Regions from separate parts of the Paenibacillus sp. sgz302191 genome, predicted to be linked through region 1. Evidence: riboswitches for the same ligand, from Rfam matches in the RefSeq annotation. Region 1 holds a riboswitch; each other region holds the start of a gene.

Evidence for each region. A riboswitch is a leader RNA that binds a small molecule or an ion and turns the genes downstream of it on or off. The one in region 1 is predicted to bind cyclic di-GMP.
Region 2: linked by a shared signal. The riboswitch ahead of AC3G2T_RS09585 (transglutaminase-like domain-containing protein) and the one ahead of AC3G2T_RS06835 (putative bifunctional diguanylate cyclase/phosphodiesterase) in region 1 are both predicted to bind cyclic di-GMP.
Region 3: linked by a shared signal. The riboswitch ahead of AC3G2T_RS05935 (hypothetical protein) and the one ahead of AC3G2T_RS06835 (putative bifunctional diguanylate cyclase/phosphodiesterase) in region 1 are both predicted to bind cyclic di-GMP.
Region 4: linked by a shared signal. The riboswitch ahead of AC3G2T_RS17705 (RHS repeat-associated core domain-containing protein) and the one ahead of AC3G2T_RS06835 (putative bifunctional diguanylate cyclase/phosphodiesterase) in region 1 are both predicted to bind cyclic di-GMP.

Annotation. Positions count from the first base shown of each region.
Region 1 covers NZ_JBYLHY010000004.1:17,164-21,261, forward strand. Annotated here, with positions in the region: gene AC3G2T_RS06835 (putative bifunctional diguanylate cyclase/phosphodiesterase) at 115-1,779, opposite strand; cyclic di-GMP riboswitch class I at 1,878-1,964, opposite strand; gene ilvA (threonine ammonia-lyase IlvA) at 2,058-3,314, opposite strand; gene AC3G2T_RS06845 (S-layer homology domain-containing protein) at 3,497-4,098, opposite strand, start outside.
Region 2 covers NZ_JBYLHY010000005.1:224,738-228,835, forward strand. Annotated here, with positions in the region: gene AC3G2T_RS09580 (collagen binding domain-containing protein) at 1-763, opposite strand, end outside; gene AC3G2T_RS09585 (transglutaminase-like domain-containing protein) at 1,212-2,018, opposite strand; cyclic di-GMP riboswitch class I at 2,032-2,120, opposite strand; gene AC3G2T_RS09590 (class D sortase) at 2,177-2,851, opposite strand; gene AC3G2T_RS09595 (MFS transporter) at 2,926-4,098, opposite strand, start outside.
Region 3 covers NZ_JBYLHY010000003.1:229,715-233,812, forward strand. Annotated here, with positions in the region: gene gloA2 (SMU1112c/YaeR family gloxylase I-like metalloprotein) at 1-171, opposite strand, end outside; gene AC3G2T_RS05930 (exopolyphosphatase) at 309-1,223, opposite strand; gene AC3G2T_RS05935 (hypothetical protein) at 1,365-1,670, opposite strand; cyclic di-GMP riboswitch class I at 1,762-1,854, opposite strand; gene AC3G2T_RS05940 (MDR family MFS transporter) at 1,977-3,200, opposite strand.
Region 4 covers NZ_JBYLHY010000011.1:174,493-178,590, reverse strand. Annotated here, with positions in the region: gene AC3G2T_RS17705 (RHS repeat-associated core domain-containing protein) at 1-1,897, opposite strand, end outside; cyclic di-GMP riboswitch class I at 2,252-2,362, opposite strand; gene AC3G2T_RS17700 (YesU family protein) at 2,639-3,334, opposite strand; gene AC3G2T_RS17695 (sulfatase family protein) at 3,376-4,098, opposite strand, start outside.

The sequences.
Region 1 (4,098 bases):
ATTCGTCATGTCATACAAGGTAACATAATCATGTTTGTGACTGGCTACAAATAGGTGTAGAGCCCCAATTCCCGATTATACTACCTGTGGTTGATAAAATCCATATCATTTCCGTTAACTTATTTTGTCTTTCATTAATTGAATGAATTCCTCAGGATGCAGAGGGCTGCTGAAAAGCTTGCCTTGAGCTTCCGTGCATTGCATACTTTGCAAATGTTCGAGCTGCTCCTCGGTTTCCACTCCCTTGGCGATCAGATTAAGACGCAGACGCTGCGCCATCATGGCGATCGCTTCCGCCAGCAGCTGATTTTCGCCGTCTTCGGGAAGGTCGCGGACGATCGTGCTATCGAGCTTGACGCTGTCCATCGGCACCCGGTCGGCGCCGCTTCTGGTGAACAGGCCGGTGCACAAATCGTCCATGGCGATTCGAAATCCGAAAGCTTTCAATAACTTCAGCTTCTCGCCGGTCTCCTCCACGCCGGAAGAAGATATGTCTTCCGCCAAATCGAGCTCGATCATGCCGGGCTCAAGGCCCGTTTCCTTGATGGCGTCGGCCACCAGATCGATGAAGCCTCGGTCCCTGAACTGTGAAGCGGTTACAGCGACGGTCAGCCGCAAAGGAGGATATCCCGCGTCCAGCCAGCTTTTCGCCTGTTGGCACGCTGTTCGCAGCGTCCACTCGCCGATGGCGGTCATCAGGCCGGTTTCCTCGGCGACGCGCACCCACTCGCTGCCCGGGATTTCCCCCTGCCCCGGACAGTGCCAGCGGATTACCGCCTCCATTCCGATCAGACGTTTGCCGGAAAGCTCATATTGCGGCTGATAGTACAGCTCCAGTTCGCCATTGTCCAAGGCGGCGCGAAGCGCCCGCTCCATGCGCTCCGGGCCTGCCGGCTCGGCATTTATTTCTGCGTCATAGAAACGGAGGTAATTTTCCCCATGCTTCTTGGCCGCATACATCGCTTCGTCCGCATGCTTCATTAACTGCCGCGGCGTCTCCCCGTCATACGGGTACAGCGCAATCCCCATGCTTGCCGAAACCGCAAAAGGGCTTCCCTCAAGCACAAAAGGCTCCTCAAGCGCCGCCTGAATACGGGACGCTGCGAGGCGGACATCCTCCTGCTTCATAATATGAGGCAGCAAAATCGTAAACTCGTCCCCGCCCTGACGGTATACGGTATCTTCTTCCCCAAGGCTGCTTGTCAGCCTTTGGCCGGCCTGCCGGATGAGCATGTCGCCATAAGCGTGCCCGAGCGTGTCGTTCACATGCTTGAAACGGTCCAGATCCAAAAAAATAACGGCAACCAGTTTATTGTGGCGCTTGGCATGCAGCAGTGACCGCTCCAGACGGTCTTCGAACAGCCTGCGGTTCGGCAAACCCGTCAAGGAATCGTGATGCGCGATGTATTCCATTTCCATGCTCCTGCTCTTATAATGCTCCCGCGACGCAGCCAACTGCCGGATCCCGTAGACGAAAAACATGCACAGGACCGTATGAGTCAACAAACTTGCGAACAATTCGGACGCAAGAAACACGAATGAAAGCAGCAGCCATGCGCACGCCGCTGCCGCCAATAAAACAATAGAAGCCTTTCGCTTGACGAGAAAAGCGGAGCAAGCAAAGCCCGCAAACAATATCCCGGCCAGCCAGCCCATTGCATGGAACGATGCCGAGACAAGCAGATTCGCCGTCAGCAGACTGACGCCAAGCAGGCACAAATATTCCCACGCAAAGTTAATTGCATGCCGCTCCCGTTTGGATGATGTACCGCCGTTCACGCTTATAACCTCCTCCCCCCAAACCTGTATAAAGAAGAAAAGGCTATTCCATCACATGGAATAGCCGCAGGTAGTACCTGTTAGGTATAATTCAACCCTTCGGCAGCCCAGCTGTCCTAGTTGAATGCAACCTTAGACCTGCGGCTTTGCGTCCTTGCCTTTCGGCAAGTTTGCCTTTTTTCGAAAAATATTCGAGTTTTCTGGGACTTATTTACTATACCATATTTAACCAAAATTAGCTAATAGAATCTTCCGGTTCTGCTGTAAATCGGAAATTTTCAAATGAGCAGATTGAACAGCTTCGGATCCTTGTTAATCTCGATGTAGCCGTAATCTTTGCGCGAGAGGCGCTCGATAAGCCCGTGGTAGTCGTCCTTGTTTTTCAACTCGATGCCGACCAGCGCCGGCGCGTCGTCTCTATTGTTTTTCTTCGTATATTCAAATCTGGTAATATCGTCGGAAGGCCCGAGAACTTCCTCCAAAAACTCGCGCAAAGCACCGGCGCGCTGCGGGAAGTTCAAAATAAAGTAGTGCTTAAGCCCCTCGTAGATCAACGAGCGTTCCTTGATTTCCTGCATCCGGTCAATGTCGTTGTTGCCGCCGCTGATGACGCAGACTACGTTTTTGCCGCGGATTTGTTCCTTGTATGCGTCAAGCGCCGCAACCGGAAGCGCCCCGGCAGGCTCGATCACGATCGCATTGCTGTTGTAAAGCTCCAGAATCGTCGTACACTCCTTGCCGGCTGGCACGATAACGATATCCTCGACATTCTCCTTGCAAATCTCGTAATTCAATTGCCCTACCTGCTTCACGGCCGCCCCGTCGACGAATTTGTCGATCGTTGCCAACGTGATGACTTGTCCCAGCTTAAGCGCCTCAGACATGCTTGCGGCGCCCTCCGGCTCTACGCCGATAATGCGCGTCTGCGGAGCTACGCTTTGCACATAAGTGGAAATTCCCGAGACAAGTCCGCCGCCGCCGATCGTGGCAAAAATAAAATCCGGCGTCTCAGGCATCTGGTTCATAATCTCAAGACCGACCGTGCCTTGTCCGGCAATCGTGCGCGCGTCGTCGAACGGATGAATAAACGCCTTGTTCTCCCGGGCGCAGTACTCCCTGGCCTGAGCGGAGGAATCGTCAAAGGTATCTCCTGTAAGGATGACCTCGACAAAAGCTCCGCCGAACAGCTTGACCTGCGAAATCTTTTGCCGGGGCGTCGTCGTCGGCATGAAGATTTTTCCTTCGATGCCCAAGTGCTTGCAGGAAAAAGCGACTCCCTGCGCGTGATTGCCGGCGCTGGCGCAGACGACTCCCGCCGCCCGCTCCTCGGGAGACAAGCTTTGAATGACATTATAAGCTCCGCGAATTTTGAACGATCTCACGATCTGCAAATCTTCGCGTTTCAAGTATACGTTGCACTCATACAAGTTCGATAAAAGCTCGTTGCGCTGCAGGGGCGAGGGCTCGATCACTTTGCTGAGCACATGATTCGCCTTGATGATGTCTTCCAGACCTACTCTTCCATTTACAGCCATGCTCTTCTGCTCCTTTTGCCGTGTTCGCACAAGATTAAGTTTTAAAGCCTATTGTAACATATCTTGCAGGGCTGGGAAGCACACGGGGAATAATTTTACACGGCGGGTTTCGGAAAGCGGGAACCGTTTCCCGTAAAAAAAACAAGCACACCGGCGATGCGGCATGCTTGTTCCATAAGGATTTAGTATACGTAACGGGGTCGCTGGTCCTGAAGATCGGCGCGCTTTTGCAGGTAGCGGGAGAACGCTACGGCAGCCTGTGCTTTCGTCACTTCCTGCCCGGGCTCAAAGCTGCCGTTATTCAGCGACATGATATCCAGACCGACGACAATCGCAGCTTCTCCGATATTTTTCAGCTTGGCCGCATCCGCAAAGTTTTTGTTGAAAACATTCTCGTATTTCGTCAAGCTTTTGTAACCAAGCGCCTTAACGATGAGCTGGGCCATGTCTTCGCGGGTGATTTTGGCTTCCGGATTAAAATCCTCGCCAGGAACCAGCAATCCGCGGTCGACCGCATTTTCGACATAGGCGAAATATTTGGACGTGCTTTGCACATCCGCGAAGGAAGCTGCGCGTGCCGCAGGGTAATAAATGCCGCTGTTGCCTCCGTTCATCGCAATGACCAGCATTTTGATCAATTCCCCGCGAGTGATGGCTTGATCCGGGTTCACCTTGCCGTCTTTGACGTCAAGCGCTTGATAGTCCAGCATCAATTGCAGCTCGTTCTTCGCCCAATGATTCTCGATATCGTCCACTTTCACGCGTTCCAGCGAAATGACTTCGC
Region 2 (4,098 bases), on a different contig from region 1:
CTGTGTACTTGCTAGGGTCAATCAGTGCTCCCTGGACAACACTGCCATCCAGGTTAACGCCCAGATCGTACACGGCCACCGTAACCGGAATCGAGAGCCCCGCAGGAATCGGGTCGGTTACAACCGCGTTCTGTACGGAATCGAGCGTCTTGTTCACGTCGATGGTCCAGTCGATGTTTTTGGCGTTAAAGCCTTGCGGCACGCCGCTTTTCCCGATCGTCGAAGTGATGTTCGGCTTGAATTTCAGCGTAAAGACTTGTTCGCCGCTTTTGATCGGAATTTTAATAATTTGCGTGGTGCTGCCTGTAACTCTTTGCTTATCGAATTGCGTGTTGAGTGCAAGGATGCCTCGTACGTTATCATGAGTCTCTATGTAGTTATTAAAGGTCATAACGGCTGCATGAGTATCTTTGTTCACGCTAAACGTTCCCACTTCTTCGTTGTCTATTAATAGCGGACTAGGACCGATATTATTGAAAAGCAGAAACTCTTGCGGTAACGTGAACGTAAATGTATCCCCGCTGTGGTAACCATGACCATTGGGGAGCGACCATGTGTAATCCAACTGTACTTTGGAACCTTGCTCGTACACGTTGCCCGTCACCACTTGACCGGCGCTGTCGTATACGGCTAACGACACGCTATCGATAATATTGCTTGAAATCGTCGCAGCGCTCGCTTGATTTAAAAAGCCCGCTCCGGAAATGCTCTGCATAAAAATCAAAAGTGCAATCAGCAGAGCACTTGTTTTTTTCTTCAACATTGTCTTTCAATTCCTCCATTCCCGGTTCAACCTCGCTGAAGTCAATTTCATAATTTCAATCGCTGCGCTCTATTTCTCTATATATTCCGGTCCGCAGCAACTGAAATAGCCGGATCGCGAAATTTCTCCGACCTTCATGATCCAAACCGATCAAGGGAATTGAAGTATGAAATTGACTCCGTTGCTTTGCTTCACGCTTTGTCGGCCGAATTGAAGCCTTTTCCCGCTTCTGCCTCCGGCGCCTGCTTCACTCCCTCCCGGTCGGATTAACTTTTCTTTCTTTTTTCTTTTTTCTCTCTGTAAAAAACAAGTCACATTTTGTATTCTAAAACTTAATACTGAACATAAACTGAACAAACAGCCGCAACAAAAAAAGAACCCGCACTCAGGTTCGAATGCAAGTTCCTTCATCTATTGTATTTCCCGCTCTCGGAGCGGAACTTCGCTTTTAATACATTTTGGTGATCGTATAGTTTGCAGCATCTTTCAGCATCGGCGTGTCTTGTCCGCCTTGTACCCGAGCCGAGTCGTACGTCGTATCGATCGTAACCCATTCGCCCGTATCTTTCAGGAAAACTTGATTCCATGCATGATAAGTTTCCGGCGCTTCAGCCGAATAACCCATAACCAGACGGGTCGGAATGCCTACGCTTCTTGCCATGGCCGCAAAAGTAGATGCATAATCATAGCAAATTCCCTTCGATGCGTCATAAATTTCATCCAAATTCGGGATGTAACCGCCCTCGACGGTTTGCGCTTTATCGTTATCATATGTAATATTTGCCGTAATATAGGCATAAATAGCGGTAATTTTGTCCTTGTCCGTCTCGGCTTTGGCCGTCAGTTCCTTGGCCTTCACAACCGCTTTGGTATCTTTGTTCCAATCGATGAGCGGAATGGATTGCAAAAACACTGCATTTTCGTCGTCCATCTTCAAATCGACCGTTTCTTGCGCGACTACTTTATATTTGTTGCCGCCTGTCGACTCCGCAACGAGAACAGTGTAACTGCCGTTGCCTAATTGCAGAGGATACTGGGCGCCTTCAGCCAGGTTATAATCAAATTTGACGTTCCCTTTGGAAATCCGGACGAGGGCTTTCGTATTTTTCGCATTCGCGTAGTTGACTGTAACGACTCCTTTGTTCAGAAGGCTTTTGTCTACTGCCGCTTGAGCGGAAGCTGCGTAAGTCCCTTTCGGTGCAAGGATCAGAAGAAGTGCAACGACCATCATGGATACAAAGGTTTTTTTGAACATAAAAAACTCTCCTTTCGGTAACTGGCTGCCAACTTAGCGCTTGCTAAGGAAGGCCCTTTAGTTTTGCGTCTCTAGCTTTCGCTAGATTTGCCTTTATCGGTGGAAAGCACCGAAATCTTATTTTTTTAATAGAGCGATTATATCATAGACTTGTCCGTTTAACTAGTCTTAGTTTCTATTAATTTTCCTTTGACTGCGATGCGGTGCGTCGGGTTTTCCATCGGATGGCATGTAATCAGCGTAATCTCGCTGTCTTTGCCGTTCCCGTTCAACACCCAGACATCCTCCGGGAGAACGTACTGTTTGCTTTCGACTTTGTACACGAACTGTTTGCTGCCTGTGTCCACTTCGACCAAATCTCCTACGTCCACTTCGTCCAGCCTATTGAAATTTTTGCCGTAAGTAAGGTTCCTGTGGCCGGCAATGGCATAATTCCCCACTTCGCCCGCTTTGCCTGTATGGGCAATGCTCGCAAGGGACAGCTTCAGATTGACCGGCGTCGCATCCGTTAATATCGGCAGCTTCAAATTAATCTTGTCGATGATTAAAACGCCCTCGATATTTTTCAGCTCCATCGCTGCCGGCATCGCTGTCGGCTCCGCGCTCAAAGGGATTACCGGCGGCATCTCTGCGGATGTCCCGGCCGAAGAAGGAGCGCTGACCGCCGCCGCATCCGTCTCGGGGGCCGGTTCATCGATATGGCGCAAATTTTCCTGCCATTGCCGCAAAATTTTTTGCTGCTGATAGCTCTCATAGCGATCGCTGACCGTCGGGTAAAGAAAAACGATGATGCCGAGGACGATGCATGCCAGGGAAACGATTTTTCTTATCATGCGGGTTTCCTGCCTTTGTTTAGCGCGATTTCATATCTATTGGGCATTATACCTCTTTCTCCTGGCAAAATCCATCACATCGCTTGACGAACCGCGCTTCCCGCTCTCGAAATCCGCACGGCCATAACTGCGGCAAGCAGGCAGACGAATCCCGCGCCGATGAAGGCAATGGTATAAGTCCCCATCCAGTCCCGCATCAATCCGGCGCCATATGCCGCTGCCGATGCGCCTAACTGGTGAGCGACGACTACCCAGCCAAAAATCATCCCGGCCTTTTCTTTGCCGAACTCTTTCGAAGCCAACTTCACGGTCGGAGGGACCGTCGCAATCCAATCAAGCCCGTAAAAGACCGAGAAAATCAAGAGCGACATCGGACTTGAATCAAGCGCATACGGCAAAAAGAGCAGGGAAAGACCGCGCAGCCCGTAATACCAAAAGAGGAGCCAGCGGCTGTCGAAGCGGTCCGACAACCATCCCGAAAGCGTTGTGCCGATCAGGTCGAACAGCCCCATCAGAGCCAGCAGCCCTGCGGCCATCACCTCCGGAATGCCGTGATCCCCGCAAGCCGGAATGAGATGCGTGCCGATCAGCCCGTTTGTGGAGAAGCCGCAAAAGAAGAACGTCCCCGCAAGCAGCCAAAAAGTTTTGCTGCTCATTGCCGACCGAAGCGTACGCAGCGGCGTAAGAAAAATGCTTCCTTGGAACGCATCCGGTTTGACGATCTCTTCCGAACCGTAGGCAGCGGCCCCTACGTCGTAAGGATGGTTCCGCATCCAGACCGCTACGACAACGAGCACGGCCACAACGACCGCCACTGCCGTATAAATCGAATACCTCCAACCGGCTTCCACCGTTATTTTGGCCAGTAAAGGCAGGAACAGCAGTTGGCCTGTAGCCGCGCTGGCCGTGAGCATTCCGACGACAAGCCCTCTCCGTTTGGCGAACCATTGATTGGAGACCGTCACACCAAGCACGTTGGCCATCATCCCCGTACCGAGCCCCGCTACAAATCCCCAAATGAGCTCGAATTGCCACAAATATTTCATATACGGCGTAATGGAAAGGCTTATGGCCAATACCGCCAGCGATATTACCATCATTCTCCGAATGCCGAACTTTGCCAGCAAAGCCGCCGAAAAAGGGCCTACGATGCCATACAAAAATATGCCGATCGATACGACTCCGGATATGCTGCCGCGATTCCAGCCGAACTCTTTTTCGAACGGAAGCATGAAAATGCTCGGCAT
Region 3 (4,098 bases), on a different contig from region 1:
CAGTTCGATCTGCCCGTCATCACCGATCTGCAAATCGAGCTTGTAAGACTTTCTCTCCTCACGATAAGATTCGTGAATGATCTTGAGCCCAAGCAGCTCGACATAAAAACGTTTCGATGTTTCATAATTCGAGCAAATGACCGCTACATGATGAATTCGCTGCAAATTCACGTCCTATCCCTCCGTTTTCTCTATTTATCTACACCTATCTCCTATTATCATAACGTCAGCGCATTCACCTGCGCAATAACATCACTGAAAAAAGCCGCTCTCCGGGATCTCCCCTTCCTGCGGCTGCAAGTTAATTCTTAACCGTCATTTCTCATCGTGGCGATAATTTGCTCCAGCACCTCGTTCGCGTTTTCGTAAGGAACTTGGCACGTCCCCGCCACATGATGCCCGCCACCGCCGTTTTTGAGCATGAGCGTGCCTATATTCGTTTGCGAAGTGCGGTTGACGATGCTGTGCCCGCAGGCGATTACGCAGTTTTGTTTGTTGCGCCCGTCGACGACCCAGATTGAAATATTTTGCTCCGGATAGAGCGCATAGACCATGAAGCGGTTGCCTGGATAAATCGTTTCCACGCCTCTGAGATCCGTTACGATAACATTGCCCTCCGTACGCGTGTACTTGCCGAGCATTTCGCGGTATAAAGCATCCAGCTCAAAATAACGGTTAACCCGCTCTTTCACATCAGGCAGTTCCATGATTTCATGGACAGACATCGTTGCGCAGTGCTCCACGAGGTCCTCCATCAACTGGTAGTTGCTGATCCGGTAATCGCGGTAGCGTCCGAGCCCGGTGCGAGCATCCATAATGAACGAAAGAAGATCCCAGCCCTGCGGCTTCAAAATATCCTCTTGGCTGAACTGGGCGGAATCCGCTTTGTCCACGCCTTTCATAATATCGTCGATATTGCCGAAAACGGCTTTGCCCCCGTAGTAGTCGTATACGACTCTGGCCGCGCTCGGCGCGATCCGTGTCTCTCCCTCAAACTCGACCCTCTTCCCCATCCGCTCCAACTCGCTGGAATGATGATCGAACCAAAGGCCGCAACCCGGCACATAAGGAACGTTCGCCAAAATATCGTTAGACGTCACTTCGATCAGGCCGTCCTGCACATCTTTGGGATGTACGAATTTCATTTCGTCTACCATGTTCAATTTTTTGAACAGCATCGCGCAAACAAGCCCGTCAAAATCCGAACGAGTGATCAACCTCATGTTATGTATCCTCCAATTAGTCCTGCAGAACTACTTTATTTTCCATCTATTATAGCGTCACTGTCAACAAGTGACAACGATTTTTGACAAATCCAACAAATCTTTAGAATGCCCCGCAGGCAAAAGAAAAGAACGGTAAGCCTAAACAGGCTGAACCGTCCTCATTTTGAATGTTAGACATTGGAATAGTCTGGAAAGGAACGCTTCCACTTGAGATAACGGCGGAAATTTTACGGAAAGCTTTACTTCACCCTTCCAGTAAAAGATCAAAATGCTGCTGCTCCGGCCGTGAAACATTTCTATATCCCAGCAAGTTTCTTTCAGCGCGTATTCTTCACGGTTAATCATCAACTTCGGTCCATCCGAGGATGGTACCAGACGGGCAACATGGTTACCACACAGCGAAGTAATTACTTCTTCTTCATTTTGCATCCATTCAGGCTGCATGCTGCTGGATCCTCCCTTTGTTTTATTGTTTCATAAGCAAAACCCCACCTACGTCTGAAAAGGAGGGGGAACTGTTATCGTCGCCCTGACTTTCGGCTGCTGGCTGGCATCGTGTCCCCTGACGAACAAGGAAGCCCCTGTAGCTTTGCGTCGCTGGCTTTCGCCAGGTTTGCCATTATCGAGCCATATCGAAAGCTGTCAAATCATCGCTTTTTACTACTATCAAGGATAAGGTATGTTTTGGCGAATTCGAATACTCTGTTATACCTATTTTACAATATTATATTAGGTAATTAGAACCATTTTTCAAAGTTGTTCTTTTTTAGACACATTCCCGACCCGGTGAAAGCGCTGAGATCCGCGCGTATAAAACAAATTTCCGCCTATTGTCACGACAGCCATAACGAGGAACAATACGTGCCCTCCGTAATAAACCAGCAGCAATCCGCCCACCCACGGCCCTATAAAATGGCCCAAGTTCGTAAACGTCTGCGCGCCGAAATACGTTCCTTTCATATGCTCGGGAGCCAGCTTATCGATTAGCAGGCTGGCGGCGGGATAGTTCAAAATTTCCCCCATCGTAAAAACGACCATGGAGACGACCAGAAGAAAAGTCGTATGCGACAAGGCAAAGCCGACATCTCCGAGCGCGAACATGACGTTGCCAACCGTTACCGCCATAAGCGGGCTGTATTTTTCCGCCCAGCGAGTCAGCGGAATTTGCATCGCGATCACCGCTATCGCGTTCACGCTCATGAGCAGCGCGAACATTTGCACGCCGTCGGCGAAGCTTTTTTGCATATACTGGGACAGCGTCACCATCACCTGCGAATAGCCGATTGCTCCGATAATCCCGCCGATCGTGTAGTATCTGAAAGAAATGTCGCTGCGGATAACGGTCCAGGCCGAGGCGAAAGTCACCGGGGCTTTCTTCTCCCCTTCAATTTGCTTGATGCCGAAAACCGACAGCAGCACGCACAAAGTCACCAGGTAAATAAAATATACGATGCCCGTAAGAAGAAAAGGCAGCGAACCGTCCAGCGTCGCGAAATACGCTCCCAGCAAAGGGCCCACGGCTACGCCGACGTTAATCGCCATGTAGCGCATGGAAAAAACTTTGAACCTTTTGTCCGGTTCCGTGAGGTCGGCCATTAAAGCCTGCGATACGGGCTCATAAAAGGAGCGGCATAAGCCGTTGACCATGTTCAGCAGCATGAACAGCAGCGGCAGCTTGACGAAGGCAAAGCCCGTAAAGACGACGGCCCAGCCCAAAAGCGCCGCAAGCATAATCACTCTGCGCCCGAATCTGTCGGAAAGCGCGCCTCCGATGAACCCCCCCGCCGTCCCCGCCAGTGAACCCATGCCGATGACGACGCCGATCGCCACCTCGCTCATGGAAGTATGCTTGGCCAAATATATCGCCAAAAACGGCAGGCTCATCGAAGAAGCCGCCCGGGCCATGACGGTTCCAAGAATCAAAGTATGTACAATAGGATGATAAGATGCAAAGAAACTTCGCAGCCGATTCATGGAAGATGACTCCTGTTCTCACAATTATTAACCACAGGTCAACAAACCCTAAAATCCTATTATACACAAAATTAGCAATCGTGCATCTCTTTTATATGAAAAAACCTTCCCCATTTTCATAGGAAAAGTGTACTTACGCCGCCGAAAACCGGACGGTCCCGCATATGCAGTTGCACCAAAGTAACTCCCGACTAACTAGCGTTGCACTATTTTCATCTTCATAGGTTCCGCCGCCCAGCGTCATGGAGGGGCTTTTGCAGGGATGTTTCGCTGCAAGCGTATCTGCGGCTGCCCAGAAACCCGCACACCGGAGTCCGTCGCATAATCTCGCCCGGGTGCGCGAAGAAAACCTGCAAAAGTACATCTTTTGCCCGGTTGATACGCTGACCGCGAAATATTCCTGCAAATGTGCAGGCTTTTCGCCGTGAACATGGGCTCAGATTCATTTCCGTCGAAAATACCTGCACAATCGCAGGCTTTTCGCCAAAATGAACCCGTTGTATAGAAAAAACCTGCACTTTCGCAGGTTTTCTCCCTGGCAAGCCGCCTCCCCCGATTCAGTAGCGCTCCCCCTTGCAGAAGAGGCGTGGGTTGGGGAAGAGCGGCTGTCGCACCTCGCGCAGCTCCCAGCGCGAGGTGTTGCGCTGCATGTCGGCGGTCGGTCGACCACATGCTCCCCTCGGTTCCCCCTAACCCATCACTTTATCGACAATCCGACTATTGCAGGTTTCCACGCGTTCACGTTTTCTACGCGCTAATAGGGATGCGCCTCTCCAATGTACGTTTTTCTCATCAGCCTGACTTTTGCACATTTTCTCCGCGTCGGCTGTCGGATGCACTGCCTAATCAGGCTAGTTTTACGGCAGTCTCTCCAGCTTCGCGAGAGGCTTTGTCGTCA
Region 4 (4,098 bases), on a different contig from region 1:
TATTTCCGCTTGATTGCTTTTCCAAATATGTTTCAAAGTCATGGCTCCAACCTTTTCCTAATGGGCCAACATTAAGTAAAAGGGAATTGTAGTGAGTATTGAAGCTGAGTGGAAGTTCTCCATTTACCGTAAGCAACGATCTTGTAATCTCGTGCGCTCCAGTTGCCGTGTTTACTGGGTCAGCTTCAAATGTTTGTTCGTCCATTATTCTGGAATCTAAAGTTTGTATCTTGGAAATTGCATTACCTCCAGAGAGATTTATTTCTGGAACTCTAGAGAAATTGCCAGTACCCAAATTAAAACTTCCTACATAACAATTTGGGTGTTGTTGAACAGTGCTTCCCGATGGTGCCAAATACAAGTCTATACTGCTGGTATAATGTGACGGGTCAGTTGAACTGATTTGAAATACCAATTGTGTGCTGGAACTAGAGATAACAGTGATTCCCACATTATTATCCTTGTAGCCAATCTGTTTTCCACTCGGATTACGTGGATCATTACTCTCTACCAACATGAAATTTCTATATCCATACCCACCGTATCTCATGCTTACCCAATATTCTAAGGGAGGCAAATTATTTCCAGTAACTGTAAACGTGGGATTAAAATACATGTCACCATAATTTGCAGTTATTGAAGTCACTTTTATTGTGTTGGGAGCTAATGTACCCAAATTAAAACTTCCTACATAAAAGCTCGGATGTTTTTGAACAGTACTTCCCGACGGTGCTAAATACAAATCTATACTGCTGGTATAATGTGACGGATCAGTTGAACTGATTTGAAATACCAATTGTGTGCTGGAACTAGAGATTACAGTTATTCCTACGTTACTATCTTTGTAACCAATCTGTTTTCCACTCGGATCACGTGGATCATTACTCTCTACCAACATGAAATTTCTATACCCTTCACCACCGAATCTCATATATGTCATATACTCCAAGGGGGGCAAGTTAGTTCCGGTAATAGTAAACGTGGGGTTAAAATACATGTCACCATAGTTTGCAGTTATTGAGGTTACTTTTATTGTGTTGGGAGATAATGTGCTCAAATTAAAGCTTCCTACATAAAAGCTCGGATGTTTTTGAACAGTACTTCCCGATGGTGCTAAATACAAATCTATACTGCTGGTATAATGTGATGGGTCAGTTGAACTGATTTGAAATACTAATTGTGTGCTGGAACTAGAGATTACAGTTATTCCTACGTTACTATCTTTGTAACCAATCTGTTTTCCACTCGGATCACGTGGATCATTACTCTCTACCAACATGAAATTTCTATACCCTTCACCACCGAATCTCATATATGTCATATACTCCAAGGGAGGCAAGTTAGTTCCGGTAATGGTAAACGTGGGGTTAAAATACATGTCACCATAGTTTGCAGTTATTGAGGTTACTTTTATTGTATTGGGAGCTAATGTACTCAAATTAAAGCTTCCTACATAAAAACTTGGATGTTGTTGAACAGTACTTCCCGATGGTGCTAAATACAAATCTATATTACTGGTATAGTGTGATGGGGTTGTTGCACTGATTTGAAATACCATTTGTGTGCTGGAACTAGAGATAACGTTTATTCCTACATTATTATCCTTGTAACCAATCTGTATTCCACTCGGATTACGTGCATCATTACTCTCTACCAACATGAAATTTCTATATCCATATCCACCGTAACTCATGCTTGTCTTGTATTCCAAGGAAGGCAAATTAGTTCCGGTAACGGTAAATGTAGGGTTGAAATACATATCACCATAATTTGCAGTTATTGAAGTTACTTTTATTGTGTTGGAAGTATCCGCCGCATAAATGGTATTATCAACATCTTTGAACAATATGGAGAATAATATTGTTAATATTAGTAATAATGAAGTAATCTTTTTCAAAAATAACTCACCTCAAGTAATATAAAATAAGAATTCAATAAACGGTTAAGCTAATCAAGTGATATTATCACCAAAAAATTGCAAACAGTCAGCATTCAAAATAATAGCGCCTTACATTGTTGAATTTTAACCTAATACCTACGGATTAGCCCCCTTCCTCTCTTATCTTTATGCCGATTTTGAAGTCCGATTGGAACTGATCAGAACCGTAACTATATCGATTATCAACTTAAAAATTTCGTTTCAAAGCCTCCTTTCGGAAATAATTCTTGGTGATCTCTGGTAAAAGAAGGTCGGCATCTCGCATGTCATCTCGCTTTCTGAGCTGCTTTCAACAACAAAAAACCAACCGCTTGTGGTAACCCGGCGGCCGTTTCTCCAGAGATGTCTTGCGACATGCATCCCGGAAAAGTAGGTCCGTGGCTTTGCGTCCTTGTCTTTCGAGCAAGTTTGCCTTTTCATTTTCACTTGGTTCATAGGTAGACGAATCTATAAAAAATAGTACATTCGATCCATAACTCTATCCATAATAACCCATACTCTTGTTGACTATCAATATAAATTTCAATTTTTATCCAAAGTATGCGAAATTTCGCGAAAAATCGCCACTGAAACGATTTCTCCCCACCCCGTTCCTTTCCTCAAGGGTTGCTGAACTGAAGCGGGGCACAAGGTCGCTTGGCAACAAAAAGGCAGGCTCCCGATACGATCCGTCGGCAGCCTGCGACCCGTTCGAACGCGCTAATTGGAACCTTTTTCTCTCACCCGATGTACCTGCAGGTTGCGGTATTCGGCGATGAGCGGGGCCATTTGGCGAAACCCGATCCGCCCTTGGCCGAGGATAGGGCCGTAAGTCGTACCGTCATCCTTCCATTCAAGTACCAATAGATCGTTGATGGCGAACAGCACCTCCCCGCCATGAACGAGCACGCGCATGCGATACGGCCCTCTCGCGTCGAGCACGGGCGGCAGCGGATCGGCCCCCTGCGCGGCCAGATGAAAACCGTAACTTTTTCTTAAGTTACAGGTATGAAAAGAGCGCTCCTCCTCCCATAATCTGCGGTAATAGGAGATGTGATAAGCATTGATGTCCCCGTGGTGGTACTGGTCATAGACGCCTACCCGCCGCTCGAGCCCGGGGTCGAACATATCTTTGCCGCTGCGGCCCGCCGCGCTGAAAAAAAGAATGCAAAGCCCCGGTTCTTTAACCGGCCAAAAATCCCAACTGATCGACAAGCCGTCCGGAAACGTCTCCGGGCACCAAAGCACAAAATTGGCTCTCTGCCCTTCCCCGGCATCCAGGGCGTTCTCCATCCGCATTCTGCCCTGGGGAAAAGAGATATTCGCGCTTCCTTCCAGGCGAAAATCCGCGATATCCGCCGGTGAAGCAAGCGGGTTCTCATACAGCGTCTCCACGATTTCATATTGTTCGAACAAAGCATCTACCTCCTGCACTCGAAATTCAAAACACCGGCCTCTCACGAATCCTTCGGGCCTAAAGACCTTATAACGCCGCTCCAATCGCCGCCCAGTGCCTTCCAGAACCAGGACCTCTGCCCTTCCGGCAGCAGCGAGGGCGGGATTCTGGAATCCCACGGCATACGCGAGAACGGCCGCGGATTCGATGAAGGGGCCTGCGCTTGATAAGGAATCGCCTTCAACTCCCGGCCTGTTTCATCGAGCGCGATTTCAGGATTGCCGTAGCTGCGGATCCACTGAACCGTCGCTGCCCGATGCTCTCTTTTCACATGCTCAAAAAGCGGATCCTCCGCCAAATCGACAAGCTCGTGCGGATCATTCGCGAGATGATACAGCTCTTCGTAACCGCCGTTTTGATAATACAAATATTTCCATTCCTTACTGCGGATATGAAGCATATAGTTGGGCGGCACGTAAAACTCGGAGCAGACGAAATCCCGGCGAACGGAAGCCGGTTCCGCCAGCAGCTTCAACAGATCCACTCCGGGGCGGCCGTCGTCTTCGCGGTGCCCGCTTGCCCGGTTCACGAAAGTAGGAAAAATGTCCAGCAGAGTCGTCAGCTCGGCGCAGCGGGTGCCGGGTGCGATCACGCCGGGCCACCGGGCGATCATCGGGATGTGGAGGCTGCCCTCATACCCGAAGTTTTTGAACCATAATCGATGGTCGCCAAGCAGTTCCCCATGGTCCGAAGTAAACAGAACGAGCGTATTGTCAGCCAGCCC